Regions from separate parts of the Thermostichus sp. MS-CIW-41 genome, predicted to be linked through region 1. Evidence: riboswitches for the same ligand, from Rfam matches in the RefSeq annotation. Region 1 holds a riboswitch; the other holds the start of a gene.

What was found. Region 1 has a riboswitch for cobalamin ahead of ACVWXE_RS03010 (sirohydrochlorin chelatase). Riboswitches for the same ligand answer to the same signal wherever they lie in the genome.
Region 2: it holds a riboswitch for cobalamin, as region 1 does, so the genes downstream of both, metE (5-methyltetrahydropteroyltriglutamate--homocysteine S-methyltransferase) here and ACVWXE_RS03010 (sirohydrochlorin chelatase) in region 1, are expected to answer to the same signal.

Annotation. Positions count from the first base shown of each region.
Region 1 covers NZ_JBSSBO010000006.1:3,184-15,232, reverse strand. The annotation lists gene ACVWXE_RS03030 (hypothetical protein) at 1-297, shown strand, start outside; gene ACVWXE_RS03025 (L-threonylcarbamoyladenylate synthase) at 316-1,029, shown strand; gene ACVWXE_RS03020 (PAP/fibrillin family protein) at 1,085-1,702, shown strand; gene ACVWXE_RS03015 (hypothetical protein) at 1,711-2,604, opposite strand; gene ACVWXE_RS03010 (sirohydrochlorin chelatase) at 2,702-3,745, opposite strand; cobalamin riboswitch at 3,776-3,911, opposite strand; gene ACVWXE_RS03005 (heavy metal translocating P-type ATPase) at 4,039-6,354, opposite strand; gene ACVWXE_RS03000 (copper chaperone) at 6,467-6,661, opposite strand; gene ACVWXE_RS02995 (DUF5340 domain-containing protein) at 6,721-6,960, opposite strand; gene trpC (indole-3-glycerol phosphate synthase TrpC) at 7,024-7,944, opposite strand; gene hmpF (pilus motility taxis protein HmpF) at 8,208-9,935, shown strand; gene plsX (phosphate acyltransferase PlsX) at 10,144-11,268, shown strand; gene ACVWXE_RS02975 (beta-ketoacyl-ACP synthase III) at 11,255-12,049, shown strand, end outside.
Region 2 covers NZ_JBSSBO010000014.1:16,596-28,644, forward strand. The annotation lists gene ACVWXE_RS06170 (hypothetical protein) at 1-966, shown strand, start outside; gene ACVWXE_RS06175 (aminotransferase class V-fold PLP-dependent enzyme) at 1,389-2,525, opposite strand; gene ACVWXE_RS06180 (peptide chain release factor 3) at 2,796-4,421, opposite strand; gene ACVWXE_RS06185 (hypothetical protein) at 4,725-5,138, opposite strand; gene ACVWXE_RS06190 (pyridoxal phosphate-dependent aminotransferase) at 5,122-6,306, opposite strand; gene ACVWXE_RS06195 (hypothetical protein) at 6,364-6,966, opposite strand; gene ACVWXE_RS06200 (cell division protein FtsX) at 7,028-7,939, opposite strand; partial or broken gene ACVWXE_RS06205 (ABC transporter ATP-binding protein) at 8,034-8,636, opposite strand; cobalamin riboswitch at 8,783-8,987, shown strand; gene metE (5-methyltetrahydropteroyltriglutamate--homocysteine S-methyltransferase) at 9,444-11,708, shown strand; gene ACVWXE_RS06215 (cell division ATP-binding protein FtsE) at 11,885-12,049, opposite strand, start outside.

The DNA.
Region 1 (12,049 bases):
GCGGGAGCGTGTGTGGAGCTGCTGATGCTCCTGCGGCTGCTGGAGGAGTTGCACCGCGCGATCCTGGAAGGTGCCTTTCGGGAGTCTTTGCCCAATACCCGTCAAGCTCTGTATCGGGTGCTTCAAGATTTGGAAGAAGCGGGCGACTGGCCCTATCTGCCCCGTCTGCACATCCAAGCCCTGATGCAACAACTGAAGGACTGGCCCGAATCTCAGGGATCCCCGCCCGCGTCGGTGCCACCGACCCCCCGCCCTCTTGTGGAAAACCCTTTGGGGGGGAGCTGCTCCGAGTCTTGACCTCTTTCCACCTGCCCGATGGCCGAGTACTTTAAGCTGCATCCTCAACAGCCCCAGACCCGTTCCATCCGGCGGATCGCAGCGGCTTTGCGGGAGGGGGCGGTGATGCTCTACCCCACCGATACGGTTTACGCCATTGGCTGCGACGCGACCCATAAACAAGCAGTGGAGCGGGTACGCCGCATCAAGCAGCTCTCCAACGACAAGCCTCTTACCTTTTTGTGCCCTTCTCTCTCACGCATTGCCCACTATGCCCAGGTAACCGATTCAGCCTATCGACTGATGCGGCGGCTGATCCCCGGCCCGTTTACGTTTCTGTTGCCAGCAACCAAGCTGGTGCCCAAGTTGGTGATGGATCCCAAGCGGAAAACCACCGGCATCCGGGTGCCCGATTCTGCCATTTGTCAGGCTTTGCTGGAAGAGTTGGGCAATCCAATTGTCTCGACCTCTGCCAAGCTGGGGGGGGATCCCGTCGGATCCCTGGGCTTAAGTTTTGGGCAAACCTGGGAATGGGAGAGCGATCCCTGGGATGAGGGTGGGATCTTTGCGGCTGAGGAAATGCGGCAGTTGGAAAAACAGGTGGATCTGGTGCTGGATGACGATGCCCCCCGCCGGGCCAAGGTCTCTACGGTAATCGATTTGACCGGATCCGAGCCGCTGGTGGTGCGGGCCGGGCTAGGGTATGAGCAGGTGGCAGATCTGAACCTGAAACTGGTGGGAGAAGACGGTTAAGGGCAGAGGGATCCCGCGTTCTCTAAAATAGGGTCAGTGCCTTCGGAGTGTGCCCATGTCTGAGGCCCTGGCTCAGCAAAAATCCGCTCTGCTGCACCTACTGGAGGCGACCGACCGGGGCCGGAAAGTTTCCCCTGACCAAAAAGCCCAGATTTTGTCTCAAATTGCCGTCCTAGAAGCGCTCAACCCCACCCCCAAGCCAACATCGGCTCCTGAAGGGTTGGAGGGGAACTGGCTCACCCTATTTACCACGAGCACAGCTCTGCTGCGGCTGGCACAGTTGCCTTTTTTGACCACCGGCGAGATCTACCAGTGTATTCGGGCCAAGGCTGGACGGGTCTTCAACGTGGCGGAGATCCAGGGATCCGGCTGGCTGGGGGCTTGGGTGCCACGGGGAATCTTGGCGGTATCGGCACGCTTTTACCCCGAATCGGAGCGTCGGGTGAGGGTGATTTTCGAGCGATTGGTGTTCGGATCCCAAGCTTTGATGAGCTACGAGATCGAGAGTTTTCTCTATTTGCTCGAGCGGGCTCCGGAGCGGATCCCGGCTATTCAAATCGATATCCGCCGCCGCGAGCCAACGGGCTGGCTGGATATCACCTATTTAGATGAAGATTTGCGGATGGGCCGGGGCAGCGAGGGGAGTGTATTTGTCCTGAAACGGGTGAGTTGAGACTTCGGCTAGCCGGAGGGCTTAGAGGGTTCCGTTTCGGCTATTTTGTGAGATAGGTTTTGGGTTAGGGTGAAGCCTATTTCCTGGAGAACTTGCAAGGCGCGGTAGGACTCCCGCAAAGCTTGCAGCTCTTGCTGAGTTTGCTCCAGTTGCCGGGCTTTTTGCTCCTGTAAGAAGCGCAGCCTTTGATTTTCGGACGCCGTGCGACGCAGAACGTGCTTGAGTTTCTGCTTCTGCTGCTGAAGCCGAGTCCGCCTCACCTCCAACTGCTGCAGTTGGATTTCTTGGAGTTCCAGTTCTATTTTCAGAGTGGCGACCTGCATCTGGAGTTGGCGAAGTTTTTGGTTGAGCTCTGGCTCTGGTGTGGGTTTTGCCGACTCAGGGCTTGGGGAAGAAGGTGATGACAATTCTTGTAGGGGCTGCAACTGTTGGGCCTTGGCCTGCGAAGCTTGATCCTGGTGCTGCTCGCCCTGCAGTCTTACTTGAGTGTGTTCGCTTACTTCGGTTTCAGTTTCCGTCTGCTGCTCAGCTTGATCAAGAATTTGTCGATCGCGGATCTGGGTTTGAGGATCCTCGTCAACCGACTGCAAAGGGAGAGAATCCTCCTCGGGTTGCCGAGGGTTGCCGCCATAATCGGCGGGATCAAAGGGAGACAGAGCCGCTACCAGCGAGGCCCGAAAATCAGTCCAGGAGCCCGACTGCAGACCCATCTGAACCACCTGCCAAACCCCATAGGCAGACCCAATTCCAGCCAGGATCCCAGGGATCCCGGCCAGGGAGAGGGAAACCTTGGGCAGGGTGGGCAGGATCTGATCCAGCAGCCCCACCACCAGGGCGAAAACAAAGATCCCGCTCCCCGCGGCAGCGGCACCTGAAACCCAAGAGGAGCGGGAGAGCATCATCGTTTTTTCGTCATCACAACCGCTAGAGCGGGAAAACCAGGTTCAAAAATTGCCTGTCTGCACTCAGTTTATCCCGCCAGCAGCCTCTGTTTCCCTCTTAGGGCACCTGCCATGCCCGTTGGTGGTAGCCCTCTAATTGGGCCCAGGGATCCCCAGCCGCTGCGTGGGTGTGGCCGTGGTCGTGGTGAGGGTGGGAATGAGGATGGTGATGGGATCCGTGCCCGTGATGGTGGTCATGAGGCTCGTGAGGGTGGTGATGGCTGGATCCAGCTCCAACCTCTGCGCTCACGGCCAGGCGAAACTTGCACAGGTGGCAGTTCATCGAGGTTTGGCCCTGCAGGGCTTCCTGCTCCAGTTGCTGCAGGCTGTGCAGCACCGTATCCACAAGGCCCAATTCCGGCAGCATCAGCCAGTCGATTTCCGACTGTCGTTGTCGTTGTTGTTCCACTGCCGCCTCGATTTTTTTCACCAACACCCCCGTAAACAGAAAGTAGGGCAGCACGATCACCCGACGCGGCTGCCAGGACGAGGCCCGCTCCAACCCCACAGGCAGGCGGGGATGGGTAATGCCGATAAAGCAGGTCTCCACAGCGGCAAACCCGGATCCTTCCCAAAGCAGCCGAGCCAGTTTACAGGCTTCGGCATTGGCCTCAGGATCGCTGGAGCCGCGACCCACAAATAGGAGCACGGTTTCTGCCTCTGGGATCCGCCGCGGTTGGGCAGCTATCAGAGCAGCCAATCGGTCTCGCAGCAGTTGCAGGATCTCGATGCGGATCCCCAGCGGCCCACCGTAACGAATGCGCAACTGGGGATAGAGGGCCTGCAGGCGATCCAGTTCCATCGTCACATCGAACTTGTTGTGGCGGGCCCCAAACAGCAACAGCGGCAGGGCCACGATCTCCTGCCACCCTTGGGCCAAGCACTGCTCTACCCCCTGGGCAATGGTTGGCTGGGTCAGCTCCAGAAAGCAAGGGATCACCGGTCGATGGGGAGTGAGGGATTGGTAAGCCTGGGCTAGCTCCAGAAAGGCTTGCTGCCCTTGGGGGTCGCGGGATCCGTGGCCGATGAGCAACAGGGGCAGGGGGACAACAGGAGACTGCCCAACCGCAAGCGGAGGGGAAACACTGAGGGTATTCAACACAAAAAACTCCGTTCCTTGTGAATCGCAAGGGGTACAGGACAACGGCAGGTGGGTGTTCTGGCTGAGGGAGGGATCCCATCACAGTTGCGTCACAGTGGCGGACTTGCACCGCGCTTTCCCCAGTCTGCCTGAGCTTTTTAGGTTAGCTTGCCTCTTGCCATTCACCAAGCTCCCGGGGGGGATGTTCTTGTCTGCCAGAAGATAGCCCTGAGGCATGAGCGGTACGGCAGACTCATGCTCAAAGGGCAGCAAAACTGTTGCCGCGCTAATCCCCCTTGCCCCTGGGAGAGGGCCTAACGCCGGCCCGCTGGTCTGGGGGGCTGAAAGTGTCGCAGGCGCAGGGCATTGGCGACCACCGAAATGGAACTCAGGGCCATGGCTGCCCCCGCCAGCATAGGGTTGAGCAACCAGCCTGTAAAGGGATAGAGCGCCCCAGCGGCAATCGGGATCCCCAGCGTATTGTAGATAAAGGCGAAGAAGAGGTTCTGGCGGATGTTGTTGAGGGTGGCCCGGCTGAGTTGAATGGCTGTGGCGACTCCCCGCAGATCCCCCGACATGAGGGTAATATCGCTGGCGGCCATCGCCACATCCGTACCCGTACCGATGGCGATCCCCACATCGGCTTCTGCCAGAGCCGGAGCATCGTTAATGCCATCTCCCACCATCGCCACCCGGTGTCGAGGTTGTCTGAAGCTGCGAATGTAAGCGGCCTTCTGATCCGGACGGACTTGGGCAATTACCCGCTGAATGCCTGCTTGCCGAGCAACCGCTTGGGCTGTGGTGGGGTTATCCCCGGTTAGCAGGATCACCTCTAGACCCATCTGTTGCAGCTGTTGCACTGCCTCAGGAGAGGTGGGTTTGAGCGGATCGGCAATGGCCAACAGCCCCACCAGGCTCTGGGATTGGGCTACGCCGATCACCGTTTTGCCCTGGCTTTCCCAATTCTGAACCCGCTCTGACCAAGAGGGATCCCAGGGGATCCCCATCTCCTGTAGCCAGCTCAGCCGACCGATGCGAATCCACTGATCTTCCACCCAAGCTTCTGCCCCACTGCCTACCCTTGCCTGAAAATGCTGGGCAGGAGGGATGGCAATTTTTTCCGCTTCGGCTTTCTGCACCACCGCCTGGGCCAAAGGGTGTTCCGAGTGCCGCTCCACCGCCGCTGCCAGGCGCAACACCGCCAGGGGAGAGGAGCCATTAGCCCAAATATCGGTGACGGTAGGGCGACCTTCAGTCAGGGTGCCAGTTTTGTCCAAGACCACCGTGCGCAAGTGGTGGGCCAATTCCAGGCTGTCGGCACTTTTCACCAGGATCCCCAATTCCGCCCCTCGTCCCGTGGCCACCAGGATCGAGGTGGGGGTTGCCAACCCCAGCGCACAAGGGCAGGCGATGATCAGCACCCCAATCGTGTTCACCAAGGCCAGCGTCAGGTTGTCCGCCAGCACCCACCAGAGCACAAAAGTTAGAACTGCCACCCCGATCACTGCCGGCACAAACCAGGAGGTGACCCGATCCGCCAACTGTTGAATCGGAGCTTTGGATCCCTGAGCTTCCTGCACCAAGCGCACGATCTGGGCCAGAACTGTGTCTTTGCCCACCCGCCGCGCTTCCATCACAAAGCTGCCCGTCTGATTCAGCGTTGCCCCAATCACCTCATCCCCCGCCGATTTGACAACAGGCAGGCTCTCGCCGGTCACCATGGACTCGTCGAGGGTGGAGGATCCCTCTAGGATTACCCCATCCACCGGCACCTTCTCGCCGGGGCGCACCCGGATCCAATCCCCCACCTGCACCTCCCGAATGGGGACATCCTGCTCCACCCCCTGGCGGATTACCCTCGCCGTTTTCGGTTGCAGCCCGATCAGCTTGCGAATGGCCTCAGAGGTTTGCCTTTTGGCCCGTTGCTCCATCCACTTACCCACCAGAATCAGGGTGGTGACCACCGCCGACACCTCATAATAGACATCCGGGTGCAGTCCTTGCCGGTGAAAATAGTCGGGGAAAACCGTTGGGAAAACAGAATAGAAAAAAGCCGCGCTCGTCCCCAAGGCCACCAGCGTGTTCATATCCGCTGAACGCCGTTGCCAAGCATCCCAGGCTCCCCGGTAAAAATGCCTGCCCACCCAAAACTGCACCGGAGCCGTCAGCAGCAACTGCAACCCAGGATTGTGCAGCCACATGGGAAAGCCCGGGATGTCCATCCCCAGCATCATCGGCAGGGATCCGATCACCAGCACCGTGCTGATGCCCACCCCTATCGCCACCTTGAGCTTCAGTTCCCGTTCTGCGGCCCGTTGGGCGATCCGCTCTGGATCCGACAGATCGTCCAGCTGCCAATCCTCCTGGATAAGGCGCGCCCGATACCCCACCCGCTCCACCGCCCGAATCAACGCCTGCGGATCCACCAGCCGGGGATCCCCTTTGACGGTGGCCTGCTCACTGGCAAAATTCACGGATCCGGAGGATACTCCCTGCACCTGAGCGAGGGCCTGTTCGATGCTGCGGGCGCAGGAGGCACAGCTCATCCCTTGTAAGGCCAACTGCCAGGTGCCCTCAGGAGAAGGCGCAGAGGCCGATAGTGCACCCGATGACCCTTTATGGGCAGACATGGCAACACCTTGTTGATGAAACGACAGCTACTCTCCACCCTGGGCAGGGCGAAGGCAGCCATCTGTACAGAAATTCAAAACAGACGCCCGACCGTTCCCGGCCCAAAATTGACTAGGCCGGGGGATATCCCACCTGGGTGAGGGCCTGCCGCAAATCGCCCACAGACCGCCCAGAAGTAATCCGCACCTGTTTGGTTTTGGGATCCCCTTCCACCTGCGCCTGGGGATCCAGTTGCCGCACCGCTTGCGCAATGGTGTCTATACAGGCCCCACAGGCCAGCTTGGGCACCGTCAAAACAACCTGCATCTTGGAAAACCCCCCCAATGCCACTGAAAGGATGCTAAACCTTACAGTGGGCTGGAAGGTCAAGAGGGAGGCTGAGGCTCGTCCATATTCCAGCGGTAGTCCACCTGATAGCCCCGCTGTCGCCACTCTTCCTCCAGTTGCACCTGTTGGGTGAGGGCTTTGCGCAGGGAGTTGATCAGCTCTTGCGTGCGGCCTCGGTTGCCAAAATCCTGTTCCTCTACTGCCGGAAAGGTTTGCCGCTCCAACACCCGCAGCAGAAATTCGTAGTGGATATGAGCCGGCACAGGAATACGTTTCATCGATCCAAGCAATCCTTAGAGATCAATTGTTCTCGCAGAGATCCATTGATAAATGGTTTTCATTCACTGAGATGACAACAGGTGGCGCACAGCTTGGCCGGGATCCGGCTGGGTCACCAGCGCTTCCCCCACCAGCACAGAGCGCACCCCCCAGGCCCGCAACTGCTGCAGATCGGCGGGGGTATGGATGCCGGACTCGCTGACCACAGGCAGATCGCCAAGGAGCTCCGAGTGGGCGGCCAACAGGTTGCGCGTTGTGTTTAAGTCCACCGCAAAGGTTCTCAGATCGCGATTGTTGATGCCAATGAGCACCTGCCCCCTGGAGTCTTGCAGTTGGGGCAAACGCAACACCCGCTGCAACTCTTGGGAAGTGTGCACCTCCAGCAGAGCTGCCATGCCCAATTGCCGAACCAGCTTGAGAAAATAGCCCAAGTCCGCATCCGAGAGAATGGCGGCAATCAGCAGCACCGCATCTGCCCCCAGGCTGCGGGCCCAGAGGATTTGGTAGGGGTAGAGGATGAACTCCTTGCAGAGGATGGGGATCCCTACTGCCTGACGGATCTGGCGCAGATACTCGCCGCTGCCCTGAAAAAACCGCCCATCCGTCAGCACCGAGAGACAACTGGCCCCACCGGCTTCATAGCTCTGGGCAATGGCTACCGGGTCAAAGGGATCCCGCAGAACGCCGCGGCTGGGAGAGGCTTTTTTGACCTCGGCAATCACAGAGATAGGGTGAGGCGACTGGGTGAGGGCCGCCACAAAATCCCGCACCGGCGGGGCTTGATCCAGTTGCTGTTGCAATTGCTTGAGGGGAAGCTGCTCCCGTTGCCGCTCCACCTCCTGCTCTTTATGCCAGACGATCGCTTCCAAGATGTGGCGCGGTTTGGCTTCCGGCGCTGTTGTCTGGTACACCTGAGAGGCTACGACCACCGGCGGGGCAGGAGAACGCCGACGAATAGAAAGCGGCTCACCTTGCAGCTCCATACAACCCCCGAACACAACTCTACACCACACCCTAGACTACTTTAGTGCTCCGCCACCGGTTTGAATAGCTACCCCAGGCATCCCCAAAACTCATCTGGCGAAGGCGTTTTTTTTACCCTATGGTTGAGTCTAGAAAGGTGGTGTAGTCTTTATGCGCCTCAGCGAGCCATGTTCTGGCGGCCGTCCATTTTTCCCCGGCCAGGGGCAGTGGCTCGGTGGGGTCAGGGCTGGTGCTGTCCATGCTGTTTTAGAGGAGTTCAGGCGTGCTGTACCTAGCAGAGCTATCCAAGCCGATTGGATTTGCCAAGTCGTCTCTGCAATTGCTGGCCAAGCAGCAGCAGGACAATACCTGGGTGGCCGTGAACGAAGAATCCATTACCTTGGAAGGCCGCATCGCCCAGGAGGCTGGGCGCTTCAAGGATGGGTCATTGGTGCTGGCGGAAATCTCCGGCAACCGTCAGGTCGCCCGCATCAGCGAAGCCGCTCGCCAACTGGTGACCTATCTGCAAAACTTCAGCCAACTTCAGCTCAGAGCCCGCAGCCAGGAGGAGGAGATCGAGGTTTGGAAACAGTCCCTCACCTTTCAGGCCCATGAGCTTAAACGCCGCGAGATGGAGCTAGCAGCTCAAGAAGAAGAGGTGCAGCGGCTGTATGAGCAATACAAGAGTGTGGAGGAAGATCGCAAACTTCTGGACAGCCTCAAAGAGGAACTGGCAGCCCAGCAAGCTTACTTAGCTGAACAACAGCGCCTGATCGGAGAACAGCGGGAAGCTCTGAATCGGCAGCGGCAAGAGTTGGAAGCCCAGTTGCAAGAAGCTCGCTCCAGCCGCTTGGGGGAGGCAGAAGCAGCGCAGCTACAGGCTTTGATGCAACAGCTCCAGGAGACTCTACATCCGGCTGGGGATCCCTTGGCGCTTCTGCAGAGCTTGAAAAGCCACATTCAGCAGCAGCAGGAGCACTTGAATCAACAGATTGCCCAACTGGAAGCAGAACGTCAGCAGGCCCAGATCCGGCAAGACGAGCTGGATCGGGACTACCGCGCTTGGCAAGAACGCCACACCGCTTGGTGGGGATCCCGACAATCCCTGGAGCAAAGCCGAGCAGAGTGGCAAACTCGGCAGGGATCCCTGCGAGCCCATCAAGAGCACCTGCAGAGGATTCTCCAGCAGCTGCAATCTCAAGAGAGCCTATACCAGAAAGCCTCTCGTCTGGTGCAGGAGTACGACTTTATCGTCGATGGCAGCAGCAACGGCAGGGCTGGGGAGCCGGCGATCTCGGTCGAGGAGCTGGCGGCTTTGGTCAGCCAACTGCGCCGAGATTACGAGCAGCGGGCGGCCCAGGTCAGCCAGCAGCGGGCCGAACTGGAGCAAAACCGGCAAACCCTGCGGGAGCTGCAAGAGCGGCTGGCCAGCGCCTCTCCAGAGGAGCGGTTTGACATCGAGATGGATATCGACTATGCCCAGTCTGCCTGCAGTGCTTTGGAAGAAGCCCTGCTGCCTCAGGAAAAAAACCTGCAGCGAGAGTATGAAGAGTTGACCCGCCAGGAAGCCCGCCTTAGACAGCTGCAAAATCAAGCTGCTGCCCCGGTTCAGGTCGATATTGGGCCGCTCCTGGAACAGATCGGCAGCCAGAAGCAGGATCTTCTCCAAGAAAAAGGTCGTCTGCAAACCCTCATTCAACAACTGGAATCGTCCTTGCCTTCTCAGCAGGAGCAGCTCGCCCGCCAACGGCAGAAATTGGAGCAGCAGTGGCAACACCTGGAGCAAGAGGAGGGATCCCTGCGGGCGCGCGCCCAGGCCATGGCAGAAACCTGGGGTCGCCTCAATCACTTGCAGGCCACCCTCTACCCAGAGCGGGATCGGTGGGCAGCGTTGGCAGGAGAATTGGCGCAGTTGGAGACGGAGCTGAGCCAACACCAGGCCAGAAACTCCACTGCACACGCCCACGTCCAACAGGTACGCTCTCTCTTGGCTGCCCTCACGCAGGCGTGAGGAAGTTCACGTTTCCTGTGGGGGGTGGGGAGAACCGGCGCAAGCGGAACTGCGGCCTTAATTGAGGAAAACAAATCTGGTAAAATTCGCTAGCACCCTGCAGCCACTGGGGCTCCCAATTCTCGGGCGAGGGGACTGCAGAGGTTAGTGCGTTTTGCCCCGCTTCTTGCTTGCAGTTGCCAAGGATATTCCAGTGTGAGGTCAGCTTGTGCGAATTGCGGTCGATGCGATGGGGGGTGACTACGCTCCCGAAGAGATCATCAAGGGCGCCCTGCTGGCCCATCGGCAGCTCCGGGTCGGGATTGCACTAGTCGGTCGTCCAGATTCCCTCAAGCCCTTTTTGCCTCAGCCCTTGCCTGCTGGGATCACCATCGTGCCTGCCGAGGACGATGTGGGCATGGCGGAAGAGCCGCTGATGGTGCGCAAAAAGCCCAAAGCCTCCATCAACATCTCGATGCAACAGGTGCGCTCCAACCAAGCGGATGCCGTGGTGGCCGCCGGGAATACCGGAGCAGCGATGGCTGCGGCCTACCTGAATTTGGGCCGGCTGGCAGGGATCGATCGCCCGGCCATTGGCGCTCTTTTGCCCACTTTGAAAGGCAAGCCGGTGCTGCTGCTGGATGTGGGGGCCAATGTGGATTGCCGGCCCCGCTTTTTGGAGCAGTTTGCCCGTATGGGATCCCTCTACTGCCAGTGTGTACTGGGGGTCGAGCGTCCGCGGGTGGGCCTGCTCAACATCGGCGAGGAGCCCAACAAGGGAAACGATTTGGCTCTGGCCACCCACCAGCGTCTGGCCCAGTTGCCAGGGATCCATTTCGCCGGCAATGCCGAGGGGCGGGATGTGCTGACCGGGGAGTTTGATGTGGTGGTGTGTGACGGCTTTGTGGGCAATGCCCTCCTCAAGTTTGCCGAAAGTGTTGGCCAGGTGATCACCCAGGTGCTGCGGGAGGAGCTGCCCCGCGGCTGGCGCGGCAAGTTGGGCTGCTGGCTGCTCCGGCCCAACCTCAAGCAGGTAAAGCGGCGCATGGACTACGTGGAGTATGGCGGTGCTTTGCTGCTCGGCGTCAACGGCATCTGCGTGATTACCCACGGCAGCTCCAAGGCGCCGATGGTCTACCACGCCATTCGCCTGGCCAAAGAGGCGGCAGAACAGAAAATCCTACAGCGGCTGCAGGCGGAAATGGTTGACCCTCGCGAACCTGAATCCAACCCCAGGCGGCGCACCCGGCCCCTTCAGGTCTACTCTGGCTCTGGCCCGGAAGTGTTGCCGTTGGGATCCCTGGAAAGGACTTCCTCCCGCTGTCCCGAACCCGTGGAAGATGCCCAGCCATAGCCTCCCGACCGTGCGGCTGGTGGGGGTGGGGGCTGCCCTGCCGGATCCCTGCTTGAGCAACGACGACCTCAGCCAGATCGTTGCAACTTCTGACGAATGGATTTGGCCCCGCACCGGTATCCGCCAACGACGCATTCTCCCCCCCCATCTGAGTTTGGTGGACTTGGCGGCTCAAGCGGCGAAGGCTGCTCTGGATCGGGCTGGGATCCCGCCACAAGATCTGGATTTGATCCTGCTGGCCACTTCCACCGGCGTCGATCGGTTTGGCTCGGCCCCTCAGGTGCAGGCAGCTCTGGGAGCAACGCGGGCGGTGGCTTTTGATCTGACGGCAGCCTGCACAGGCTTTGTCTTTGCGGTGGCCACGGCAGCACAGTTTTTGCAAACCGGGCTGTATCGGCGGGCCTTGGTGGTGGCGGCGGATGTGCTCTCCCGCACGGTGGACTGGGCAGATCGCACCACCTGTGTCTTGTTTGGAGATGGGGCCGGGGCGGTGGTTCTGGAGGCGGGGGAAACCGGCGGGATCCTCAGCATTGAGCTGCGCAGCGATGGCAGTGGCAGCCAGCTGCTCAGCTTGTCCATGGCTACAGAGGCCAAGCCCCTGGTGGGATCCCTGCAGGTGGGGCAATACCGCTGCTGCCCCATCGCCATGAATGGCCGCGAGGTGTACAAGTTTGCCGTCCAGGCGGTGCCGGAGGTTATCGAGAAGGCTCTCTTCCGGGCTGGGATCCCGGCGGAGGCGGTGCAGGGGTATTTTATTCATCAGGCCAACCAGCGCATTCTC
Region 2 (12,049 bases), on a different contig from region 1:
TGCGGCGAGGGAACAACTCCTCTGGGCCCCCTGGAAAATGTCTTCCTGCGGGCAGATGATTTTGAAATTACAGGGGGATCCCCGGCATCGGGCGCAGTGGGGCCCTACCTACAGTTCAACATGCGGCGGCAGCGGGATAACCAAATCCTAAATCGCCCCCTTAATGTCTATGTGGACAATGCCGGGCTGGCAGAAAGGCGGAATCCCCTTTTGGATAACCAAAACCGTCCTATTCTCTTACAGCGCTCGGTGGCCTTCTTGGGCAATGGGCTGGATCTGAACAGAGATGGCCAGCCGGATCTGCCCCCCAAAGAACCCCCCAACTTCACCAGTGGCCCGCTGCTGCCCTACACCCCGCCCAATCAGTGGCAAAGCCGGGCTGCCCTTGCCTATGTCCCCGGACAGGCCAATATCCCCGGACGGAGTCCCAGCGACCGCTTTGGCATCTACTTTTCTTCCATCCTGCCCTACACCGGGCAGCTTCGCTTTCGCGCCCGCGACGAGCTGGGCAATGCCTTTGCCCGCACCTTTGAGGTCACCTACCCGCCGGCAGCCAGCCGCGCCACGGTCACCGTCACCTTGGCCAACCTCACCGCCACTGCCCAAGAGCCGGTTCTCATTGCCATTTGTAACCAGTTGGGAGCTGCTGCCGTGGTGGGCCTGCGGAGTGGCACGTTCACCGAGCTGGTGGATCTCCTGCCGGCCCCAGGGCTGCCGGTGGATCCCACCTTGAGCGAGCCCATCCGCTATGTGGCCGAGGCTTATCAATTGAACCGCGATCGAGCCGTCATCCGCGTTTCCCAGAATCCCACGGATCCCAGCCGCATGAGCGTTCCTCTACTGGGATTTGAAGGGACAACCGGTCGGGCAGATCTGACGCTGGTGAACTCCGCAGGGGATCGGCTGACTTGCTTCAACGATCGGCTTTCGGATCTGCGGGATACGTTTTCTGACTTTTTCAGATAGTCAATTCAAATAGCAATGAGACACTGGCCAGTAGAATAGTCCGACTCGCAAAAGCAGGCCTTGTCACTTCATCAACAGAAGTTCCTCCATCTGCATGCATCCTTGCCCTCTTGAAAGCACTGCGGTCGCTTCAAACTAGATTGAGACGCTCCCCAAGCGTTCCGCGCTGCTTTTACCGACTCCCATACCCTTCCCTTCCGCTGTATGACCGGCTTTGTACGTCTGTGGGTCTGCTCCCTTCCTGGACATGCCCTACGACTCTCTCTCAGGTCAAGGCTTCTTTCTGAGGTCTACTGGCATGCCATCCTACCTGTAACGTCATCTCATCCTCAACTGAATTGACCATAGATCTGGAATCGTTTTACTGGTGTGCGAAGCAACTATACTTGCAATGTCGTGAAAGCGGCTCAACCGACAAAACCTCAGGGCAGATGCTGCAAGGCCAGCGCCAACTGTTCGTACTCTGCCAAACGGTTGTAGACCTGGGCCGAGATGCGTACCCAAAGCTGCCCGGCGAAGGGGATGATCGGAACCTCAATGCGGTACTTGTACCAGAGGTAATCGTGAAGCCGACGGGCGCGCTCCTCAAGAGGAAGCTCAGGGATCCACTGCTGCCAAAATGGCGGCAAGGGTAGGGTGGCCATAAAGCCCAACATCTTTTCGGGGGCGGGCGGGATCCCCTCAAGAGCCTCCAAGAGCAACTGCCGCGCCTGCAGCAGCAGAGTGTGGTTGTGCTGACGGATGTTGTCCAGTCCCACCCCTTGGATAAACGCCAGGGCTGCTGAAATGGCCAACCAAGCGCTGGGATCCCGTGTGCCCACCCAGTCGAACTCCGCTGTGAACCCTTGCCCATAGCCGTGGGAGATCACCGTAGGATGAGTTTGGGCCTGTCGATAGGGGGCCACCCACAAAAAGGCACAGCCTTTCGGGGCAAACAGCCACTTGTGGGCATTGCCGGTGTACCAATCGGCTCCTAGCTTTTCCAACTCCAAGGGGAGAACTCCGGGGGCATGGGCGCCATCCACCAAAACCGGGATCCCGCGCTCCCGACAGAGGCCGATCAGCTCAGGCAGGGGGTAGATCAGAGCCGTAGGCGAGGTGAGGTGATCCAACACCGCCAGGCGAGTTTGGGGAGTGAGGATGGCCTCGAAGGCCGCGATAACCTGCTCTGGCCCCGCAATGGGGAAAGGGATCTGCGCCTCAACTGGGATGGCTCCCCACTGGGCACAGATGTACTGCAATGCCTGACGAACGGCCCCGTAACCGTGATTGGTGCAGGCGATCTGATCCTCTGGCCGGAACCGCAGCGAGCGCAAAACGGCATTGACCCCGCTGGTGGCATTTTCCACAAACACCAAATTTTCGGGTTCGGCCCCGACGAAATGGGCCAGTTCTGCTGCCGCCGCCCGCAAGGCTCGAGGAAGTTCCTCTCCCATAAACTGCACCGGCTGAGCCTCAAGGCGTTCCCGCCATACACTCTGGGCCTGCAACACCTTTTTCGGGGTCGCGCCGTAGGAGCCGTGATTCAAAAAAACGGCTTGCGGATCCAGTCCCCACAAGGAGCGTTCGCAAAGTGGCGCACAAGCACTGAGGGCAGCGCCAAAGTGGGGAGAATCGGATCCCAGGTTGGAGAAGAAAGGCATGGTTCACTCACTCAAGCCCTAGAAGATGCACGAAAAAGATGTGAGAATTCCTGCGATCTGCATGAAGGGTTTGCTCAGAAATCCGAAGATATCAACACCTATCAACACCGCTGATGTGGAGACCAATGGCATCTCGACTGAATGTCAGAACCTAAGGCTCTTTGAGACGGATTCTCTTAGGTTGATCTATTGGCCGTCACCCAATTCTGGGCCGAGATCCGAGAGAGGGGCAATTTTGCTGAGCTTGATTTTAGGGTTGCTGGCAGCAAATTGCTGTAAAGTCCACTCGTTCTTAAACAGAAGAACGGGCCTGTCTTGAATGTCTTTAACAACTAGGGTGTTAAACAAGCTGGGAATATTCTCCAGCGCCTTCCAGCCATTCTCGACCCAGCGGGCCAGTGTGTAGGGCAACATCTCCAGTCGGGTTTCGACGTTGTATTCACTTTCAAGGCGATACTGCAAAACCTCAAACTGCAACTGGCCCACCGCTGCCACAATCGGATCCCGTTTGGAATCGTCGATAGAGTACATGATTTGTACAGCCCCTTCTTCCCGCAGTTCCGCTACCCCTTTCTGGAACTGCTTAAACTTAGAAGGATTGGGATTTTTCAAGTAGGCAAACAGCTCAGGAGAAAAGCTAGGGATCCCGGCGTAGCGCAGCTTCGGGCCGGTGTAGATGGTATCCCCAATGGTGAAGATGCCGGGATTATTCAGGCCGATCACATCCCCAGGGTAAGCTTCATCGATGGAGATGCGCTCTTGAGCAAACAACTTCTGGGGATAAGATAGGCGAATGGGACGATTGAGGCGGGCATGGTTGACCACCATATCCTTCTCAAACTTGCCGGAACAGATGCGCACAAAAGCGACGCGATCCCGATGGCGGGGATCCATGTTGGCCTGCAGTTTAAAGACGAAGCCCGTAAACTCAGGATGTTCGGGCGGGATTAGCCCAGCAGTGCTCTCGTGAGGCATTGGCGGTAAGGAATACTCCAAAAATGCATTGAGGAAAAGCTCCACCCCAAAATTGGTCATGGCACTGCCGAAAAAGACCGGGGTTTGTTTGCCAGAATGCACCTGTTTTAGATCCAAGGTGGGCATGAGACCATCCAGCAGTTCCAGCTCTTCCTTGAATTGGTAATACAAGTCCTTGTCGATCAACTCCTCAATTTGCGGATCCCCAAGTTTAATGACGGTATCTTGAACTTTTAGCCGCCCCCCAGATACCCGCTCAAAGAAATGAAACTCCTGAGTTCGGCGGTCAAATAGGGCAGTAAACCGCTCGCCTGAGCCAATCGGCCAGTTGACAGGATAGGGCTTGAGGCCCAGTTCTGTCTCAATTTCATCCATCAGCTCCAAGGGATCCCGACTTGGGCGATCCATCTTGTTGATAAAGGTAAAAATCGGCAGCCCCCGCATCTGACACACTTCAAACAGCTTGCGGGTCTGGGTTTCCAACCCTTTGCCGGCATCTTCCAGCATCACGGCATTGTCAGCCGCTGCCAGGGTGCGATAGGTGTCTTCGCTGAAGTCCTGGTGGCCGGGAGTATCCAGCAGATTGAGACGAATGTTGCGGTAATCAAATTGCAGGACGGTAGAGGTGATGGAAATACCCCGCTGCTTTTCCAGTTCCATCCAGTCGGAAGTGGCCCGCTTTTGCGCCCGACGGGCCTTCACAGCTCCCGCTTCTTGAATGGCCCCCCCGTACAACAGCAGCTTTTCGGTGAGGGTGGTCTTCCCCGCATCGGGATGGGAAATAATGGCAAAGGTACGCCGTTGCTCTACAGCTTTGGTCAAATCAAGATCTTTCATCAACTGTTGCCGCTCCACTACAACCTGGTCGTTTTAAAGAAGATGACGTTGCAATGCTGTCCCCTAAACGATGGGAGAAATAGGGAGAAGATAGAAAAACAAAAGTGAGAAGTAGGGTGAATAATGCACTTGATGATAATGGGCTTGGGTTGCCGCCAGGTAGCGAGGGGGAGAGAGCACAGGCCGAAAAGCGCGAAAAGCCAACAGAACCATTTTGACCCTAGCACAGGAACAGGGATCCCTGTTGTCTAGCATACTGGCGGAGATCTTGAGGGGGAATTTCCCAGGCCAACCGGCCAGAACTCAAAGCAGATGCTGCTCGTTGTTGTTGCGCAACGCTGACGTGAAGAGCAGTTGCTCAATCGTGGCAATGGTGAAGTTTTGGCTGATCACCAGCCGCTCGACGCGAATGCGGTGGGCTTGCAGGAGGCAATCTTGCTGCAAGGGCTTGGGCAATTGTTCCCAATGATCCAGCAGGACTTCCAGCAAAATCTCGCCCGGTAGCCCAGTGGCGCTTTCCAGGGATCCCAGCTTTTCTACCCTCTCGGCAGACCATTTGAGGGTAAGCTTTTGCAGGCCCAGTTGTGCATCCAGAGCCTCGCGGGGATCCGACTGGGCACCCTGCCCATTGGGGGTGCCATTGCGGCGAACCCCATTGTCGGTGCAAGCAGTAGCAGGGGGCAAAAGCTCGGCTGGCTTTTCAGAGGGAAGCCACAAACCGGTGCAGCCGCTGCAGCCCTTTTTCGAGGGTGGTGCGATCGGCAGCATAGGAAAGGCGAATGTAGGAATCTGCCCCAAAGGCTACCCCCGGCACAGCAGCCACGTGGTGTTCCTTGAGCAGCTGCCGGCAAAACTCCACCGAACTTAACCCGGTTTGGCCGATGTTGACAAACACATAAAATGCACCTTCTGGCTCCGGGCAAGTCACCCCCGGCAAGGTGCGGATCCCGTCCAGCATCAGATCTCGCCGCTGCCAGAATTCTTGGCGCATTTTTTCCACAGCCGCTGCCGATAGGGGGCTGGTCAGGGCTTCCAGAGCGCCGTACTGGGCGAAGGTGCAGACATTGGAGGTGCTGTGGCTTTGCAGGTTGATGGCTGCCTCGATGATGGGCTTGGGCCCGGCCAAGTAGCCCACCCGCCAGCCGGTCATGGCGTAGGCTTTGGCAAAGCCACTGCTGAGAATCAGGCGCGGCATCAAGTCAGGGCAAAGGGATCCCAGGCTGATGTGGCGGGCTTGTCCATAAACCAGCTTTTCGTAGATCTCGTCGCAGATCACGTACAGATGGGGGGCGGAGAGGATCACCTCTGCCAGAGCTGCCAGCTCGTGCTGGTGGTAAACGGCTCCGGTGGGGTTGGCCGGCGAGTTGAGAATCAGCAGCTTGCTGCGGGGGGTGAGGGCCTGGCGCAGTTGGGCGGCGGTGAGCTTGAACCCCTGGGCCTCTTCCGTCTGCACCTGCACAACCTTTGCCCCTGCCAAAATGGCAATTTCGGGGTAGCTGACCCAGTAGGGAACAGGCAGGATCACTTCATCGCCGGGATCCAGCAGCACCATGGCCAGGTTAAACAGGGTTTGCTTGCCGCCGTTGCTGATCAGGATTTGGTCGTGGCTGAACTCCAGGCCGTTTTCCTGCCGCAGCTTGTCGGCCACTGCTTGGCGAAGAGCGGGGATCCCAGCGGTGGGGCCGTAGCGGGTTTTGCCCTCTTCCAGAGCACGGATGGCCGCGGCCCGAATGTGGTCAGGTGTATCGAAATCCGGCTCGCCTGCGCTCAAGCTACACACATCCAGCCCCTCTGCCTGCATGGCTTTAGCCAGAGCCGAAATGGATAGCGTGGGGGAAGGGGATAGATGGGCGACCCGTTGGGACAAGCCGGCAGCAGACACCATCGGTTGGGAAGCTCTTTGGTTTATTTTAAGGTTCTCAAGCAGGGCCAATCTAGATAGCTAGGCTACTGCGGTCAACAGGCGGGTACCATCCACCAACAGCAGTTTGTTGCCCTCTCGCTCTGCCAACAGATCCCAAAACTCGCCCGCCACAGCTCCGGGCAAGAACCCTTCCAAGCGCAATTGCAGAGGAGCAAATTGCTTGGTTCCCTGGGGCTTGCGCCGCACGGTCACCTCAACAAAGCCATCGTGGGGCTCGACAATGCCGCGGATGTTAAAGCCTTCCTCTGTGTCCTCAGGGGCAGGCAAAAACGGTTCTTCTTCCCACTCTGGGTCTTGCTCCTCTTCCGGCAGGGCCAGGATGCGGATGATGCTCAAGCCCAAAGCCCCCCCTGAACGCGGCTGCGGCTGCACGTAGTACCAGTAGGTATGGCCGCTCTTGATGCAGTGCTCGAAGGGGCCGAGAAGCTCGGCGCGTCCGGGGGTAGCCGGATATTCTGCTCCGTCAGAGGCAACCAAGGTTGCCTGCGCATAAGTCTTGGGGATCGATTTCAGGGATCCCTTAATCAGGCCCAAAGCGCGGAACTGGTAGGGGTGGGCGGGAGGAGGCAATGGGTTCATGGCGGCCAGATCTTGGAAAGCCAGGGAAGTAGAGTCCATCATCTTATCCTATGGCGATCCTCAGATTGGAATATCCAGGGCTTTCCTCAGCATCGCCTCCAGCTCATCGCCCTGCCGACTTGCGCACCGCGATCAAGCTGCTGGTGGTGCCCAGAAAAACCCCCATCCCCAACAACATCGACGGCAAGAGCCAAAACTCCAGTTGGCTGCGATCTGCCTGCATCACCTTGAGGAAGGGCAAGGCAATCAACTGCTCCAGCAGCTCCTGCAGCAACTGCTGGGATCCCAAGATCAATCCCCAAGCTCCCACTGCGCTGATCACCCCAAACAGGCACCCTTGCAAAATAAAGGGCAAGTAAATCCAGGCTGCCGTCGCCCCCACCAATTGCATCACCTCGATCTCCCGCCGCCGCGCCATGACGATGAGGCGAATGGTGGTGGTGATGACCGCCACCGCTGTCAGGGCCAACACGCCGGTAATGGTCAGGGATCCCAGCCGTAGCATGTCCTGGAGCTGGGCCAGTTGCTCCACAATGCGGTCGCCGTAGTAGACCTCATCCACCCCTTCCAGTTGGCGAATCCGCTCCGCCACTTCCCCCAAGGCTTCGGTGGAATCCGCCTTAACCCGCAGAGCATCCACCAAGGGGTTCTCCCCCAACTGGGTTTCCATGGCCGCCTCGTCTTGGATCCCCATTTCCAGCAAAAGGTTGCGCCAAGCCTGGTCTTTGGTGATGACCTTCACCTCGGCCACATGAGGCAGTTGGGCGACCTGAGGTTGCAGCTCCACCCCCTGCCGTTCCGGCTCCAGGTAGACGGAGATCTCCAGTTGTCCTCCCAGCGACTGCACCGTGGCATCCACGCCCCAGGACAGCTCAACGCCGATCCCCACCAAGAACAGCAACACCAGCAGGGTGCTCACAGCGGCCCAGTTCAGCCAACCCCCCCGCCGCAACCCCAAAAAAGTCTCCTGTAGGAGATAGCGGATTTTATTGAGAAATCGGGAGAGAGATTGCATGCTGTTCTCCATCCAACAATCAATGGGCTCAGACCCTTGCCCCCTGGAGCTCAACAGAGCCTGTGGAGAGCAAAGTAGGGATCCCGGCAGGCCCTCAGCGCAGATCATACAGGCGCCCTCCCTCCATGCGCACCACCCGGTGGCCGGCCCGCTCCACCAGATAGGGGTCATGGCTGGTCATGATGACGTAGCGGCTGCAGAGCCGTTCCAGGAGAAAGCGATCATGACTGATGACCAAAAGCCCCATCTGATGTGCCCGCCCATAGGCCAAGACAGCTTGCCAGATCAGGGCTTGGGTATTGGCGTCGAGCATGGCTGTCATCTCATCTGCAATCAAATAGCGAGTTTGTGGGTTGAGAACCCGGGCGATGACAACCCGCTGCAATTCTCCCCCGCTTAGCTCATGGGGATAGCGGTTGAGCCAACTGGGGGAAATGCCTAAGGTGTGGAGAACCTCTGGCTGGGGAGGAGGCCCTTCCCGCAAGACCTGAGCTATGCGCCAGTGGGGGTTAACGGCCTGCTCTGGATGTTGAAAGACAAGCTGCACTGGACAGTACCCTCGCCGAGGCAAAGGCTGCCCTGTCACACTCACCCGACCTTGGCTGGGGGTAAGGTAGCCCGCCAGCAACTTGGCCAGAGTAGTTTTGCCAAAACCAGAGGGAGCCATCAGCCCTACGACTTCCCCAAGTTCTACTTGAGAGCAATGCAGGGGGGGAGGATGCTTAGAGGATTCCGATGACTTCCTGCAAGACCGCTGGGTGAAAGGTGAGGTCTGGTAGCTCCAAAGGCTGCTGGCTTGGTGATGATTGAAGCACTCTACTCCCGTCTCTGAACTCCGTGATACGATGTAGCTCAGCTATCGGTTCTGACGGGGATCAGCCGCCAGAGGAAACGGGGAAAGAGCAGTGAGAATCTGCCGCTGTCCCGCAGCTGTGATCCGGTTTAGGAGAAGTCCTGCAGCAAATCTCTAGAGTCATTCGCTGCCGATCCAGGTCTTGTCCCCCAAAACCGTGTCAGTCAGAATGCCCGCCGATGGTTTTTCTAAACTTCACAACATCTGCGAGGTACAGATGGTAACTGTCTTGGCTTTAGCTCGTTTCTGCTTTCGTTATCCTGAGCATTTTCCCGGCGTTGCTCCCACAAGCTTTCGGTACTCCTCAGCAGTAGAAATAAGTCCAAGAACCCAAGCAAGACTCTGAGCCAGTTGGCCGGGAGAGAGTAAATTTTGGGTGCTGTTGCACCAAGATCTATCAAGATCTACAGCCCGCCTACGCGAAGGAAAGAGTGAGATGTCAGGCTTCCTGACTTCAATTGGTGGCTGGCAAGTAGCCACTGCGATCGCTGGCTGCGTTGAGTATCTTTTTTGCGCAAAAGGCAGTGTTTTGTTGGGGTTCCAGAGGCAAGAGAGGAACAGCCGGTTTCTTCCTTGGCGGGCGGGATCCCAGTTGAGGGCGAATTGAACGCAGGAAAATTAGAAAACTCAGTATTTGGGATGGCACACAACATGACTGCACAAACCATGACATTGGGGTATGCCCGCATGGGCAAGCGCCGCGAGCTCAAAAAAGCTTTGGAAGGCTTTTGGAGTGGTGCCCTAGGGTCAGAGGCTCTGCTGGCTACCTTTTGGGATTTGGAGACTCAAGCCTGGCAGACTCAGCTACAAGCTGGGATTGATCACATTGCGGTAGGGGATCAGACTCTCTACGACCATGTACTGGACTGGGCCACCTGGCTGGGGCTGATCCCCTCTCGGTTCCGAGGTCTGTCGGGTTTAGACCGCTACTTTGCCATGGCGCGGGGGCGGGAGGGCCTGCCGGCTTTGGAAATGACCAAGTGGTTTGACACCAACTACCACTACTTGGTACCCGAAATTGAGCCGGAAGCCGATCCCAGTCCTAACTTTGGGGATTTTTTGGAAAGAGTTCGGCGGGCCCAAGGGATCCTAGGGGAGCGCACCAGCCCCGTTGTCCTCAGTCCAGTGACTTTGCTCTGCCTTAGCCAGCGATCTGGGGATCTGCGGGCGGACTTGGAAAAGCTCCTTCCTCTGTACCGGGATCTCCTCCAGGAGTTAAAACAGCTGGGGATCCCAGAAGTCCAGATTCACGATCCCATTTTGGTTACCAGCCAGGGAAGTGGCCTGCGGGAAGCTGTGGAAATGAGCTACCGCCAGTTGGCAACCGCCGGGATCCCTGTCCACTTGGTCACCTACTTCGATGACCTGGGGGAGACTTACCCCTGGGTGGTGCAACTGCCGGTGGCCGGCATTAGCCTTGACTTTACCCGTGGCCACACCCTGGATCTGGTAAGAACCTATGGCTTTCCGGCTGACCAGATCCTAGGTGCTGGCGTAGTGGACGCTCGGAATGTCTGGAAGGTTCAGCCTGAGACCGTCTTGGCCAGCCTGCGGGAGCTGCAGGGGGTAGCTCCCAACCTACGGGTGCAGCCTTCCGCTTCGTTGCAATTTGTGCCCCACGACGCTGCTCTGGAAGCCCAGTTGCCGGAACCCCTCAGAAATGTCCTCAGCTTTGCCGAACAGAAGCTGGCCGAAGTAGCTCTCCTGGCGCGAGCCCTCAACGGCGAAGACACTGCTGCCCAGCAGGCGGAAATCCAGCAGCAGTGGCAGAGCTTTGCGCAGTTTAGCCCCCCCAACCCCCAAGTGCGCCAGGCTTTGGCCAACCTCAAGCTCCAGGACTTCGAGCGATTCCTGCCCTACGAGCAGCGCCTAAGTCGGCAGGTTCAGCTACCACCTTTGCCCACCACCACCATTGGCTCCTTCCCCCAAACTCCAGAGGTGCGGCAGTGGCGAGCTAAGTACAAAAGAGGGGAGGTTTCGCAGGCGGAGTACGAAGCAGCCATTGACGCTGAGATTGCCAAGTGCATCCGCATTCAAGAAGAGATTGGCCTGGATGTGTTGGTGCATGGGGAATTTGAGCGCACCGACATGGTGGAGTACTTTGCCCAGAAGCTGGAAGGCTTTGCCTTCACTGAACACGGCTGGGTGCAGAGTTACGGCAGCCGCTGCGTGCGCCCTCCCATTCTCTACGGCGACGTGGTTCGCCCCCAACCCATGACAGTGCGGGAATTCCAAGTAGCCCAGTCCCACACCCAAAAGCCGGTGAAAGGCATGCTCACGGGGCCAGTGACTATGCTCAACTGGTCCTTTCCCCGTGTTGATATTCCCCGGCGGGAGCAGGCTTTGCAGATTGCCCTGGCCTTGAGAGCCGAAGTGGCAGATCTGGAAGCGGCTGGAGCGGTGATGGTGCAAGTGGATGAGCCGGCACTGCGGGAGGGGCTACCTCTGAAAAAAGAACGCTGGCCAGAATACCTCAGCTGGGCAGTGGATGCCTTTCGCCTAGCTACCGGCGGGGCCAAGCCGGAAACCCAGATTCACACCCACATGTGCTACTCAGAGTTTGGGGACATCATCGAGCACATTGAGCGGCTGGATGCCGACGTGCTTTCCATTGAAAACAGCCGCAGCAACAACAAAACCCTGCTGCAAATTGCCCAGGCTGGGTATCGTCACCAGGTGGGCAACGGCGTTTACGATGTCCACAGCCCTGCGGTGCCGAGCGTTGAGCAAATCCTGCAGCAGCTGCGCACAGGACTGGCCCACTTGCCTGTGGAGCAAACTTGGGTTAATCCCGATTGTGGCCTCAAGACCCGCCGCTGGGAGGAGGTGATCCCCGCACTGAAAAATATGGTGGCTGCCGCTCATCAGCTAGGGGAGGAGCTTCTGGAAACCCAACCTGAGGGTCTGCGCGAGTAAGGCCCACGACCCGCTGATGTAACTGGTCGGGCTGGCTTGACAAGTCGCCGCGGGCGGTGCCGCTGTTGTGCTGATGCGGCTGGCTTAGGGCCTACGGTCTGCTGATGCAACCGGCAAAGCTGCTCTCCGGGATCTCAAAAAGCTTGTGAAGAGCAAAATAGGGATCCCGGCAGCCCTCAGCGCAGATCATACAGGCGCCCTCCCTCCATGCGCACCACCCGGTGGCCGGCCCGCTCCACCAGATAGGGGTCATGGCTGGTCATGATGACGGTCACCCCAAAGGAATTGAGCCGCTCCAAAATCTGGAGAACCAAGAGGGAGTTTTCCGGATCTAGGTTTCC